One region of the Streptomyces sp. NPDC004542 genome, then DNA from elsewhere that is predicted to be linked to it. Evidence: riboswitches for the same ligand, from Rfam matches in the RefSeq annotation. Region 1 holds a riboswitch; the other holds the start of a gene.
What was found. A riboswitch is a leader RNA that binds a small molecule or an ion and turns the genes downstream of it on or off. The one in region 1 is predicted to bind glycine.
Positions count from the first base shown of each region.

Region 2: another riboswitch for glycine. It lies ahead of gcvT (glycine cleavage system aminomethyltransferase GcvT); the one in region 1 lies ahead of gcvP (aminomethyl-transferring glycine dehydrogenase).

Region 1 covers NZ_JBEXLP010000036.1:7,247-13,080, forward strand. The annotation lists gene ABZX30_RS20625 (MerR family transcriptional regulator) at 1-140, shown strand, start outside; gene ABZX30_RS20630 (bifunctional nuclease family protein) at 226-699, shown strand; gene ABZX30_RS20635 (MerR family transcriptional regulator) at 961-1,644, shown strand; gene ABZX30_RS20640 (DNA polymerase IV) at 1,748-3,130, shown strand; gene ABZX30_RS20645 (PRC-barrel domain-containing protein) at 3,242-3,625, opposite strand; glycine riboswitch at 3,739-3,834, shown strand; gene gcvP (aminomethyl-transferring glycine dehydrogenase) at 4,011-5,834, shown strand, end outside.
Region 2 covers NZ_JBEXLP010000073.1:5,655-11,488, forward strand. The annotation lists gene ABZX30_RS29115 (L-serine ammonia-lyase) at 1-681, opposite strand, end outside; gene glyA (serine hydroxymethyltransferase) at 737-2,014, opposite strand; gene gcvH (glycine cleavage system protein GcvH) at 2,029-2,406, opposite strand; gene gcvT (glycine cleavage system aminomethyltransferase GcvT) at 2,532-3,659, opposite strand; glycine riboswitch at 3,812-3,911, opposite strand; gene ABZX30_RS29135 (AAA family ATPase) at 4,083-4,775, shown strand; gene ABZX30_RS29140 (enhanced serine sensitivity protein SseB) at 4,851-5,642, shown strand; gene ABZX30_RS29145 (enhanced serine sensitivity protein SseB C-terminal domain-containing protein) at 5,798-5,834, shown strand, end outside.

The DNA.
Region 1 (5,834 bases):
AGGTGGTGGCCCCGCTCAGGCGCCACCGCAATCCGCAGACCAGGGCGCACGCCGAGGCCCGCACGAAGGAGCTGGCGGCGCTCACGGTGAGGCTGCACGCGGCTCTGGTGCAGACCGCGCTCGGGGTCCGGCTGCCCTGAGTGGTACGGGGAGCGAGGGGCCGGATCGGACGCCCGTTACCGGCCCGACTACCCAAACATCCCGAGCACGGCCTAGGGTTGCTGTGTGAACGAGCTCGATGTCGTAGGTGTCCGGGTGGAAATGCCCTCCAACCAGCCGATCGTGCTCCTGCGTGAAGTGGGTGGCGACCGGTACCTCCCCATCTGGATCGGACCGGGGGAGGCGACGGCGATCGCCTTCGCCCAGCAGGGCATGGCCCCCGCGCGGCCGCTGACCCACGACCTGTTCAAGGACGTGCTGGAGGCCGTCGGCCAGGAACTCAGCGAAGTGCGTATCACGGACCTGCGTGAGGGCGTCTTCTACGCGGAGCTGGTCTTCGCCAGCGGGGTCGAGGTGAGCGCCCGCCCCTCCGACGCCATAGCGCTGGCCTTGCGTACCGGTACGCCGATCTACGGCAGCGACACGGTGCTCGACGACGCGGGCATCGCGATTCCGGACGAGCAGGAGGACGAGGTGGAGAAGTTCCGCGAGTTCCTCGACCAGATCTCGCCCGAGGACTTCGGTACCAGCAACCAGTGAGCGGGCCGGCCTGCGGCGGGCACGCGGTTCGTGACCGGCCGGCCGACGGTTCGTGACCAGCGGTTCCGAGAGCACGGGCCGACGGTCGGTGAGAGCGTCCTGACGCTCCCCGCCAGCGCATTCGGCTAGCCTTTCCCCGCGGTGGGGCACGGGAAACCACTCTTAGGGTGATTATCACTCGGCGTGCCGAGTGTGGCGATCGTTGACGCACCCCTGGTGACTGCCTACCGTCGAGAAGGCAGGTCAAGGACGGAGGTCGGCGTGAGAAGCAGCGGCGACGGTACGGCTGGGGGTGCCCCCGGACGAGGTTTCGGGGAAAGCGGTCCGTACCCTCCCTCGGGCTCTCGGCTCCGCTCGAGCAGGGGGTATCCCCAGCAGGGCGGCGCGGCCGACCAGGTCCCGCAACGACCGACGGCCGTGCCGAGCGGCGGAGGGGCGGCGTCCATGGCGTCCGAGCAGATCGGCTACCGCGGCCCGACGGCCTGCGCGGCCGCCGGTATCACGTACCGGCAACTGGACTACTGGGCCCGTACCGGGCTGGTCGAGCCGAGCGTGCGGCCCGCCTACGGGTCGGGCACACAGCGGCTGTACAGCTTCCGGGACGTCGTCGTCCTGAAGATCGTGAAGCGCTTTCTGGACACCGGTGTCTCGCTGCAGAACATCCGCACCGCCGTCCAGCACCTCAGGGAACGCGGTTTCCGCGACCTGGAGCGCATGACGCTGATGAGCGACGGAGCCACGGTCTACGAGTGCACCTCCCCCGACGAGGTCCACGCCCTGCTCCAGGGCGGTCAGGGGATCTTCGGGATCGCCGTGGGCGTGGTGTGGCGGGACGTGGAAAGCGCGCTCTCCCAGCTCCACGGGGAGCGCATCGACACCGGGGAGACCCTCGTCGGGCAGAACCCCTCCGACGAACTGGCGCGGCGGCGCAACCGGGCGGTCTGACGGCGCCTGCCCCCGCACGGCGGAGGGCGCCCTGCGTGCCCGCGCCGGGCTGCCCGAGGTGGCCGCCGGGGCATTGTCAGTGGCGTGGTGCAGCATCGGAGATGTGAGAAACGCGCCCACGATCCTGCATCTCGACATGGATGCCTTCTTCGCCTCGGTGGAGCAGGCTTCCAAGCCGAGTCTGCGCGGGAAGGCCGTCGTCGTGGGCGGGCTGGGACCGCGCGGAGTGGTCGCCACCGCGTCGTACGAGGCGCGGGTCTTCGGGGTCCACTCGGCGATGCCGATGGCCCAGGCGCGTCGGCTCGCCCCCAACGCCGCCTATCTGGTCCCGCGCTTCGGGCTGTACCGGTCGATCAGCGAACAGGTGATGGCCTTGCTGCGGGCGCTGTCGCCGCTCGTCGAGCCGCTGAGCCTGGACGAGGCGTTCGTGGACCTGGAGGCGGGGGGAGCGGCCCGGGACGGGGACTCGGCCCGTCTGGCGGGGGAGAAGCTGCGCGCGGACATCCGGGCCGTCACGGGACTGACGGGGTCGGTGGGGCTCGCCGCCTCCAAGATGCTCGCGAAGATCGCCTCCGAGCAGGCCAAGCCGGACGGGCTGGTCCTGATCGAACCGGGGACGGAGCGGGGACTGCTGGGCCCGATGACGGTGCGGACCCTGCCCGGAGTGGGGCCGGCGACGGGGGACCACCTGCGGCGCGCCGGGATCACCACGGTCGGCGAACTCGCCGAGGCGGGCGAGGACGAGCTCGTACGGCTGCTGGGGAAGGCCCACGGCCACGCTCTGTACGCCATGGCACTGGCGCATGACGAGCGGCCCGTGGTGGCGGAGCGGGAGGCCAAGTCGGTGTCGGTCGAGGACACCTATGACGTGGACATTCACGACCGGCTCCGGGTCGGCCTGGAGGTGCAGCGGCTCGCGGATCGGTGCGTCGGGCGGCTGCGCGGGGCCGGGCTGTCGGGGAGGACCATCGTGCTGAAGGTGAGGCGGTACGACTTCTCGACGCTGACCCGGTCGGAGACGCTGCGGGGGCCCACGGACGATGCGGCGGTCGTGCGGGAGGCGGCGGCCCGGTTGCTGGACTCCGTCGACACCACCGGCGGGGTGCGGCTGCTCGGCGTGGGTGTCTCCGGGCTCGCCGACTACACGCAGGAGGACCTGTTCGCTCAGGCGGCGGGTGAGCCGGCTCCGACGGCGCAGGAGGCGGTGCCCGAACCCGTCGCGGAACAGCAGCCGCCGGCCGAACGGCGCTGGCCCGCGGGCCATGACGTGCGGCACGCGGAACTCGGGCACGGCTGGGTGCAGGGCAGCGGGCTCGGGCGGGTCACCGTGCGCTTCGAGACCCCCGGCTCCGAGCCCGGCCGGGTGCGGACGTTCCGGGTCGACGACCCGGCGCTGGAACCGGCGGATCCGCTGCCGTTGGCCGCCGTAGCGGCTGTGAGCGGGCTCCATGGCGGTGTGGCGGGGGCCGGGAGCGGGACGGAGTGACCCGAGGGCGGTGGGGAGCGGGCCTCCGTCCGGGCGGACAGGGGCGGGAAAGGTGCGGGCAGACCCTGACGTGGTGCGGACGAGCCGCTTGGCGGACGGCCCGGGGGTTCGCTACGCCGGTCCGGCCGTCTCGTCCGTGCCCGCCAGGTGGCCGAAGTCGTGGTCCGGGAGCGGGTGCGACGAGGTCACGTCGAGGCCGTAGTGGTGGTAGAGCTGGAGTTCCTGCTCGGGGGAGAGGTGACGGCCGACGCCGAAGTCGGGCGCGTCCTTGATGAGGGACCGGTCGAAGGGGACGCGGAGGGCGCCGTCGATCAGTTCGCTGGGTTCGAGCGGGACGAAGGCGTCCCTGGAGAACAGGCCGGTACGTATGGCCGCCCACTCCGGTTCGCCGGTCGCGTCGTCGAGGTAGACCTCGTCGATCGTGCCGATCTTGTCGCCATTGCGGTCGAACGCCTTGCGGCCGATCAGGTGGCGCGGATCGATATCGGTTCGCACGGTCCCTCCTCTTGGTCGCAACTCATCCGTAAGCACCACAAAAGAGCACATTCAGGAAGGTGGCCACTCGAGGCCCGCGCGTCGGCCTCGCTGGTAGGCTGGCAAACGGCCGCTGACCCCGTGCGGGAGAGTCCTCCGGACACCACCGGAGGCGCCGAAGGAGCAAATCCTCCCCGGAATCTCTCAGGCTCACGTACCGCACGGACGAGGTCACTCTGGAAAGCAGGGCGGTGTCTCCACGGCTTCCGCCCTCACCGACGGTGAAAGCCGGGGCCCTCGGGCGACCCGGTGAAGCTCTCAGGTCGAGATGACAGAGGGGGAGGCCGTCGGGGTACCCGTGCCGGGGTGCCCCTCGAAGGTCGCGTCAGACCAGGAGGCCTCCGCAATGACCGCCCACCGCACCCCGCTCTCCGAGCTCGAACAGGGCATCCCCTTCGAGCAGCGCCACATCGGTCCCGACCAGGAGGCGCGGGCCAAGATGCTCGCGCACGTCGGATACGGCTCGCTCGACGAGCTGACCGCCGCCGCGGTGCCGGATGTGATCAAGAACGCCGACGCCCTGGATCTCCCGGGCGCCCGCACCGAGGCGGAGGTGCTCGCCGAGCTGCGCGCGCTCGCCGGCCGCAACCAGGTCCTCGACTCGATGATCGGGCTCGGGTACTACGGGACCTTCACACCGCCGGTCATCCTGCGCAACGTGATGGAGAACCCGGCCTGGTACACCGCCTACACGCCGTACCAGCCGGAGATCTCCCAGGGACGTCTCGAGGCCCTGCTGAACTTCCAGACCATGGTCGCCGAGCTCACCGGGCTGCCGACCTCCGGTGCCTCACTGCTCGACGAGGGCACGGCGGCGGCCGAGGCGATGGCGCTGTCCCGGCGCATGGGCCGGAACAAGAAGGGCCTCTTCCTCGTCGACGCGGACGCGCTGCCGCAGACCGTCGCCGTGATCCGGACCCGCGCCGAACCGACCGGCGTGGAGGTCGTGGTCGCCGACCTCAGCCAGGGCATCCCGGCCGAGCTCGCCGAGCGTGAGATCAACGGCGTGCTGATCCAGTACCCGGGCGCGTCCGGCGCCGTACGCGACATCAAGCCCGTCATCGACCGGGCGCACGAGCTCGGCGCGCTCGTCACCGTCGCCGCCGACCTGCTGGCGCTGACGCTGCTCACCTCCCCGGGCGAGCTCGGCGCGGACATCGCGATCGGTACGACCCAGCGCTTCGGCGTGCCCATGGGCTTCGGCGGCCCCCACGCCGGCTACATGGCGGTGCAGGAGAGGTTCGCCCGCAGTCTGCCCGGCCGTCTGGTGGGCGTGTCCATCGACGCGGACGGCCACCGGGCGTACCGGCTGGCGCTGCAGACCCGCGAGCAGCACATCCGCCGCGAGAAGGCCACCAGCAACATCTGCACCGCCCAGGTGCTGCTCGCCGTCATGGCCGGCATGTACGCCGTCTACCACGGGCCTGAGGGCCTGAAGACCATCGCGCGGCGCACCCACCGGTACGCCACCCTCCTGGCCGAGGGGCTGCGGGCGGGGGGTGTCGAGGTCGTCCACGGCGCCTTCTTCGACACGGTCACCGCGCGCGTGCCCGGCCGGGCCGCCGAGGTCGTGGCCGCCGCCCGGGCGGGCGGGGTCAACCTGCGGCCCGTCGACGGCGACCATGTCTCGGCCGCCTGCGACGAGACCACGACCCGCGCCCAGCTGGTCGCCGTGTGGACCGCGTTCGGGGTCGAGGGGGACATCGAGGCGCTGGACGCGGCGACCGCGGACGCGCTCCCCGCGGCCCTGCTGCGGACCGACGACTACCTCGCCCACCCGGTCTTCCACCAGCACCGCTCCGAGACTGCGATGCTGCGCTACCTGCGCCGGCTCGCCGACCGCGACTACGCGCTCGACCGCGGCATGATCCCGCTGGGCTCCTGCACCATGAAGCTCAACGCGACCACGGAGATGGAGCCGGTCACCTGGCCGGAGTTCGGGCAGCTGCACCCCTTCGCGCCCGCCGAGCAGGCGCAGGGCTACCTCACGCTCATCCGTGAGCTGGAGGAACGTCTCGCCGAGGTCACCGGATACGACAAGGTCTCGCTGCAGCCGAACGCCGGTTCGCAGGGCGAGTTCGCCGGTCTGCTCGCCGTGCGCGGTTACCACCGCGCCAACGGCGACGACCAGCGCACCGTCTGCCTCATCCCGTCCTCCGCGCACGGCACC
Region 2 (5,834 bases), on a different contig from region 1:
GCCGCGCGCCACGCAGGCCTGCATCACCCGCCAGATGTCGAGCAGGCCGGCGCGGATCTCCTCCTCGGTGCGCCAGGCGCGCTCGTTCTCCAGCATCAGGGCGGAGATCGACAGGCCCGTCTCGCCCGTCAGGCGGAGCAGCTCGTCGCCGGTGCGGAAGGGGTACTTCAGGACGGTGTCGTCGAGCCTGATGCGGTCCGCGCCGACCGCCTCCTCGTCGACCACGAAACCGCCGCCGACCGAGTAGTACGTCTTGGAGATCAGCTCCGCCCCGGCCGCGTCGTACGCCCGGAGCGTCATGCCGTTCGCGTGGTAGGGGAGGGCCTTGCGGCGGTGCAGCTTCAGGTCGTCGTCGAAGGCGAAGGCGATCTCGTGCTCGCCGAGGAGGTTCAGCCGCCGGGTGGTCCTGATCGCCTCGACCCGGTCGTCCGCGGCCTCCACGTCCACCGTGCGGGGCGAGGCGCCCTCCAGGCCGAGCAGCACCGCCTTCGGGGTGCCGTGGCCGTGGCCGGTCGCGCCGAGCGAGCCGTACAGCTCGGCGCGTACGGACGTGACGCACTGAAGCAGTCCCTCGTTGCGCAGGCGCCGCGCGAACATGCGGGCCGCGCGCATCGGGCCGACGGTGTGGGAGCTCGACGGGCCGATGCCGATCGAGAACAGGTCGAAGACCGAGATGGCCACGGGAACTCCTCCTCAGAGGGTGGGGGCACACGCCGTCGGGTGCCCCCACCGGGAACTACTGGTTCAGGCCGGGGTACAGCGGGTGCTTGGCGGCCAGCGCCGTGACCCGGGCCTTCAGGGCCTCCACGCCGTCCCCCTGGAACGGGGCGGGCGCCGTCAGGGTCCGCGCGATCACGTCCGCGACCTCGGCGAAGTCCTCGGCCGTGAAGCCGCGGGTCGCGAGAGCCGGCGTGCCGATCCGCAGACCGGAGGTCACCATGGGCGGGCGCGGGTCGTTCGGGACCGCGTTCCGGTTGACCGTGATGCCGACCTCGTGCAGCCGGTCCTCGGCCTGCTGTCCGTCCAGCTCGGAGTGGCGCAGGTCGACCAGGACCAGGTGGACGTCCGTACCGCCGGACAGGACGCTCACCCCGGCCTCGCGGACGTCCGCCGCGCCGAGCCGCTCGGCGAGCAGCCGGGCACCCTCCAGCGTACGGCGCTGGCGCTCCTTGAACTCCTCGGAGGCGGCGACCTTGAAGGAGACCGCCTTGGCCGCGATCACGTGCTCCAGGGGGCCGCCCTGGAAGCCCGGGAAGACGGAGGAGTTCAGCTTCTTCGCGAAGTCCTTCTTCGCCAGGATGATGCCGCCGCGCGGGCCGCCGAGGGTCTTGTGGGTGGTGGAGGTGACCACGTCCGCGTACTCCACCGGGTTCGGGTGCAGCCCGGCGGCGACCAGGCCCGCGAAGTGCGCCATGTCGACCCACAGGTACGCCCCGGCCTCGTCGGCGATCCGGCGGAACTCGGCGAAGTCCAGCTGCCTCGGGTACGCCGACCAGCCCGCGATGATCACCTTGGGACGGTGCTCCTTGGCCAGCCGCTCCACCTCGGCCATGTCGACCAGGCCGGAGTCGTCGACGTGGTAGGCGACCACGTCGAACTGCTTGCCGGAGAAGTTCAGCCGCATGCCGTGGGTCAGGTGGCCGCCGTGGGCCAGGTCCAGGCCGAGGATGGTGTCGCCGGGCTGGGCCAGCGCGAACAGGGCGGCCTGGTTGGCGGAGGCACCGGAGTGGGGCTGCACATTGGCGTACTCCGCGCCGAACAGCTCCTTGAGGCGGTCGATGGCGATCTGCTCGGCGACGTCGACGTGCTCGCAGCCGCCGTAGTAGCGGCGGCCCGGGTAGCCCTCGGCGTACTTGTTGGTGAGGACCGAGCCCTGCGCCTCCATGACCGCGAGCGGGGCGAAGTTCTCCGAGGCGATCATTTCGAGCGTGGACTGCTGGCGGTTCAGCTCGGCGTCGACCGCGGCGGCGATCTCCGGGTCGAGCTCGTGCAGGGACGTGTTCAGGACAGTCATACGGCTACGACTCCTCAGCCGGCGTTCTGGGCGGTGTACTCGTCGGCGGAGAGCAGGTCGGCCGGCTCCTCGGTGACGCGGACCTTGAACAGCCAGCCGCCCTCGAAGGGGGCGGAGTTGACCAGCGACGGGTCGTCGACCACGTCCTCGTTGATCGCGGTGACCTCACCGGTGACCGGCGAGTACAGGTCGGACACCGACTTGGTCGACTCCAGCTCGCCGCAGGTCTCACCCGCGCTCACCGTGGAGCCGACCTCGGGGAGCTGGGCGTAGACGACGTCGCCGAGCGCGTTGGCCGCGAACTCGGTGATGCCGACCGTCGAGACGCCGTTCTCGGCGGCCGACAGCCACTCGTGCTCCTTGCTGTAACGCAGCTGCTGGGGGTTGCTCATGGCCTGAATTCTCCTGTACGCGCGGGAGTGCTGGTGAAGGGGGAACCCTGGAAACGTGTGTGATCAGGGGGAATGTGCGCGGGGTCACGTCCGGACGCCGGGACGCCGGGGCCCGCGCCCAGTGTCTACTTCTGGCGCTTGTAGAACGGCAGCGCCACGACTTCGTACGGTTCGTGACTGCCCCGGATGTCCACGCCGACGCCCGGTGTGCCCGGTGCCGCGTGCGCCGCGTCGACGTAGGCCATGGCGATGGGCCTGCCCAGCGTGGGGGAGGGCGCACCGGAGGTGACCTCGCCGATCACCGCGCCGCCGGCGACGACCGGGTACCCGGCGCGGGGGACCCGGCGGCCCTCGGCGACCAGGCCGACCAGTACGCGCGGCGGGTTCCGCTCGGCGCGCGCGGCGGCCTCGGCCAGCGCCTCGCGGCCCACGAAGTCCCCCTCCTTCCCGAACTTCACCACCCGGCCGAGCCCGGCGTCGAAGGGGGTGAGCGAGGTGGTCAGCTCGTGCCCGTACAGCGGCATGCCCGCCTCCAGGCGGAGCGTGTCCCGGCAGGACAGGCCGCAGGGCACCAGCCCGGCGCCCTCGCCGGCCTTGCTCAGCGCCTGCCACAGTTCGACGGCGTGCCCGGGCTGCACGAAGAGCTCGAAGCCGTCCTCGCCGGTGTACCCGGTGCGCGCGATGAGCGCGGGGACGCCGGCGACGGTGCCGGGCAGGCCGGCGTAGTACTTCAGGCCGTCGAGGTCGGCGTCGGTGAGGGACTTCAGGATGCCGGGGGACTCGGGGCCCTGGACGGCGATCAGGGCGTACGCGTCCCGGTCGTCGCGGACCTCGGCGTCGAAGCCGGCCGACCGCTCGGTCAGCGCGTCCAGCACCACCTGGGCGTTGGAGGCGTTCGCGACGACCATGTACTCCGTCCCGGCGAGCCGGTAGACGATCAGGTCGTCCAGGATGCCGCCGTCGGCCCGGCAGATCATGGTGTAGCGGGCGCGGCCCACGCCGACGGAGGCGATGTCGCCGACCAGGGCGTGGTTCAGGAAGGCGGCCGCCCCGGCGCCGGTCACGGTGATCTCGCCCATGTGGGAGAGGTCGAACAGCCCGGCCCTGGTGCGCACGGCGAGGTGCTCGTCGCGCTCGGAGCCGTAGCGCAGCGGCATGTCCCAGCCGGCGAAGTCGGTCATCGTCGCGCCCAGCGAGCGGTGCACGGCGTCGAGCGCGGTACGGCGGGGCTGGGCGGATTCGGTACTGCTCATCGGTCGGTCGTCTCCCAAGAAAGACAGGCGAGGTCGTTCCTCCCCATCTGTCATCGGGACCTGAGAGGTTCGCCATGATCCGCCCCGAGGGGGGGTCACGGCTTGCACCTTGGGTGGAGCCACTGACACAGCGGCCCGCTTTTCAGATGTGCCTCGCCCGCGCGGTGACGGGGCCTGAGAGATTCAAGGGAGGGACTTGCTCCTTCGGCGCCCCGGTGAAGCTGCTGCCGGGGACTCTCCCGCGCGGATTCAAACGGCCGGTATGCAGTTGGCGGGCTCATCATTGCATGCCTGGACCCCGCCCTCCAGAGCGAGCCGTTTGTGACCGGGCTGTGGCACTAAGCGCACGCGAACGGGAAACACCGTGTATTACCTTCTCTTTACATTCGGTGGGGAGAACCTTTCCTGACCACAGGGAGGACGATCACGGTGAACAGGACCCCGGCCGCCTGCGCCACGACCACGGGCGTCGCGGTGCCCCGGCAGCCCGCCGCCCTCCCGGCCCGCGAGCGGTGCCACGAGCGGTGCCACGAGCGCCCGGCACCCGTCGTCCGCGACCTGCGCGACCGCGCGGGGCGCAGCCCGCGCGGCCTGCTCTTCGGCCCCCGCGACCTGGTGGTGGTCACCGGTCTGCCCGGCAGCGGCAAGTCGACGCTGATGCACCGCGCGGTCCAGGGCCCGCGCATCGACTCCCAGGACGCCCGTGACCGCTGGGAGCGCCGTATGCCCCGCCTCCTGCCCTACGCGGTGTACCGCCCCCTGGTCCGGCTCGCCCACTACGCCGGACTGCGCCGCGCGCTGCGCACCGGCGAAGGGGTCGTGGTGCACGACTGCGGTACGCAGGCCTGGGTGCGGGCGTGGCTGGCCCGCGCGGCCCGCCGCCGGGGCGGCACGCTGCACCTGCTGCTGCTCGACGTCCCGCCCGCCACGGCCCGCGAGGGTCAGCGCGAGCGCGGCCGGGGCGTCTCCCGGTACGCGTTCCTGCGCCACCGCCGGGCGGCCGCCCGGCTGCTGCGCGCGGTGGAGCGGGGCGAACTGCCCCCGGGCTGCGGCTCGGCGGTGCTGCTCGACCGGAGCGCCGCCGACGTGCTGCACGGGATCGGTTTCGCGGGCTGAGCGGACCCGCCCGGCCGGCACCGGTACCCGCTAGCCTTTCAGCCACAACAGTTGGTCCCAGCAGGTGGTAGGCAGATGGACTTCCCGGCGGACTTTCCCGCGGACTTCCCGGCACAGACGCACCCCCATCCGCACAGCGGATGGCCCGGCAACGAACTGGAGGAGATGCTGTCGGCGTCGTTCGGCATCCCCTCGGCCGGCGGCCGGATCATCGAGGTGCTGGGCCGCAGCTTCCTCTGGGTCCCGCTGCCCAACGGCGGCGGCCCCGGCAGCGGCCCGCTCGACCTGCCGACGATGGAGCTCGACGGCCAGGCGTACGTGCCGGTGTTCAGCTCCGAGGAGCAGTTCCGCCAGGTCGTCGGTTCCCACATCGGGTACACCGTCGCCCCCGCCGTGGAGTTCGCCCGCGGTCTGCCCCCGCAGGTCGGCATCGTCGTCAACCCGGACGGCACGGTCGGTGTCCCGCTCCCGCCGCAGGCCGTGGCCGAGCTGTGCCGGGCCGGCCGCACCCCGCTCGACGGCCCCGCGAGCGGTGGGCGCGTCCGCCTGTTCGAACCCGACTGGCAGGACGACCCGGTCGACTTCCTCGCCGCCGCTTCCGCCGAGTTCGAGCGGATCGGGGTGGTCCGCACCGCCCGCCGCTGCCTGGCCGCCGTCGAGACGGACGACCCGGTCATGTTCGTAGGCGTCGAACTCTCCCAGTGGGAGGGCGACCTGCGCGCCCTGCCCCTGGACGCCCTGGGCAGGGCCCTCGGCACGGTCCCGGTGACATGGCCGGTCAACCTGGTCCTGCTGGACGTGACCGACGACCCGGTGGCCGACTGGCTGAGGACGACCGTGCGGCCCTTCTACCAGTACGGCGGCTGAAACACGCCGCCGAGGAGTCCGGGGCCGGGCCCGTACGCGCCCCGGGCGACGAGTCACACGCGTCCCGTACTCGCCGACGGACACCAAGCCGCGAGCTCCCGGGCGCTTAAGCTGTCTCCACACGCGGGGCGACTTCTCGAAGGGGCGGTAAACAGGTGAGCGCGAGCGGCACCGCTGCGACCGGACAGGTCG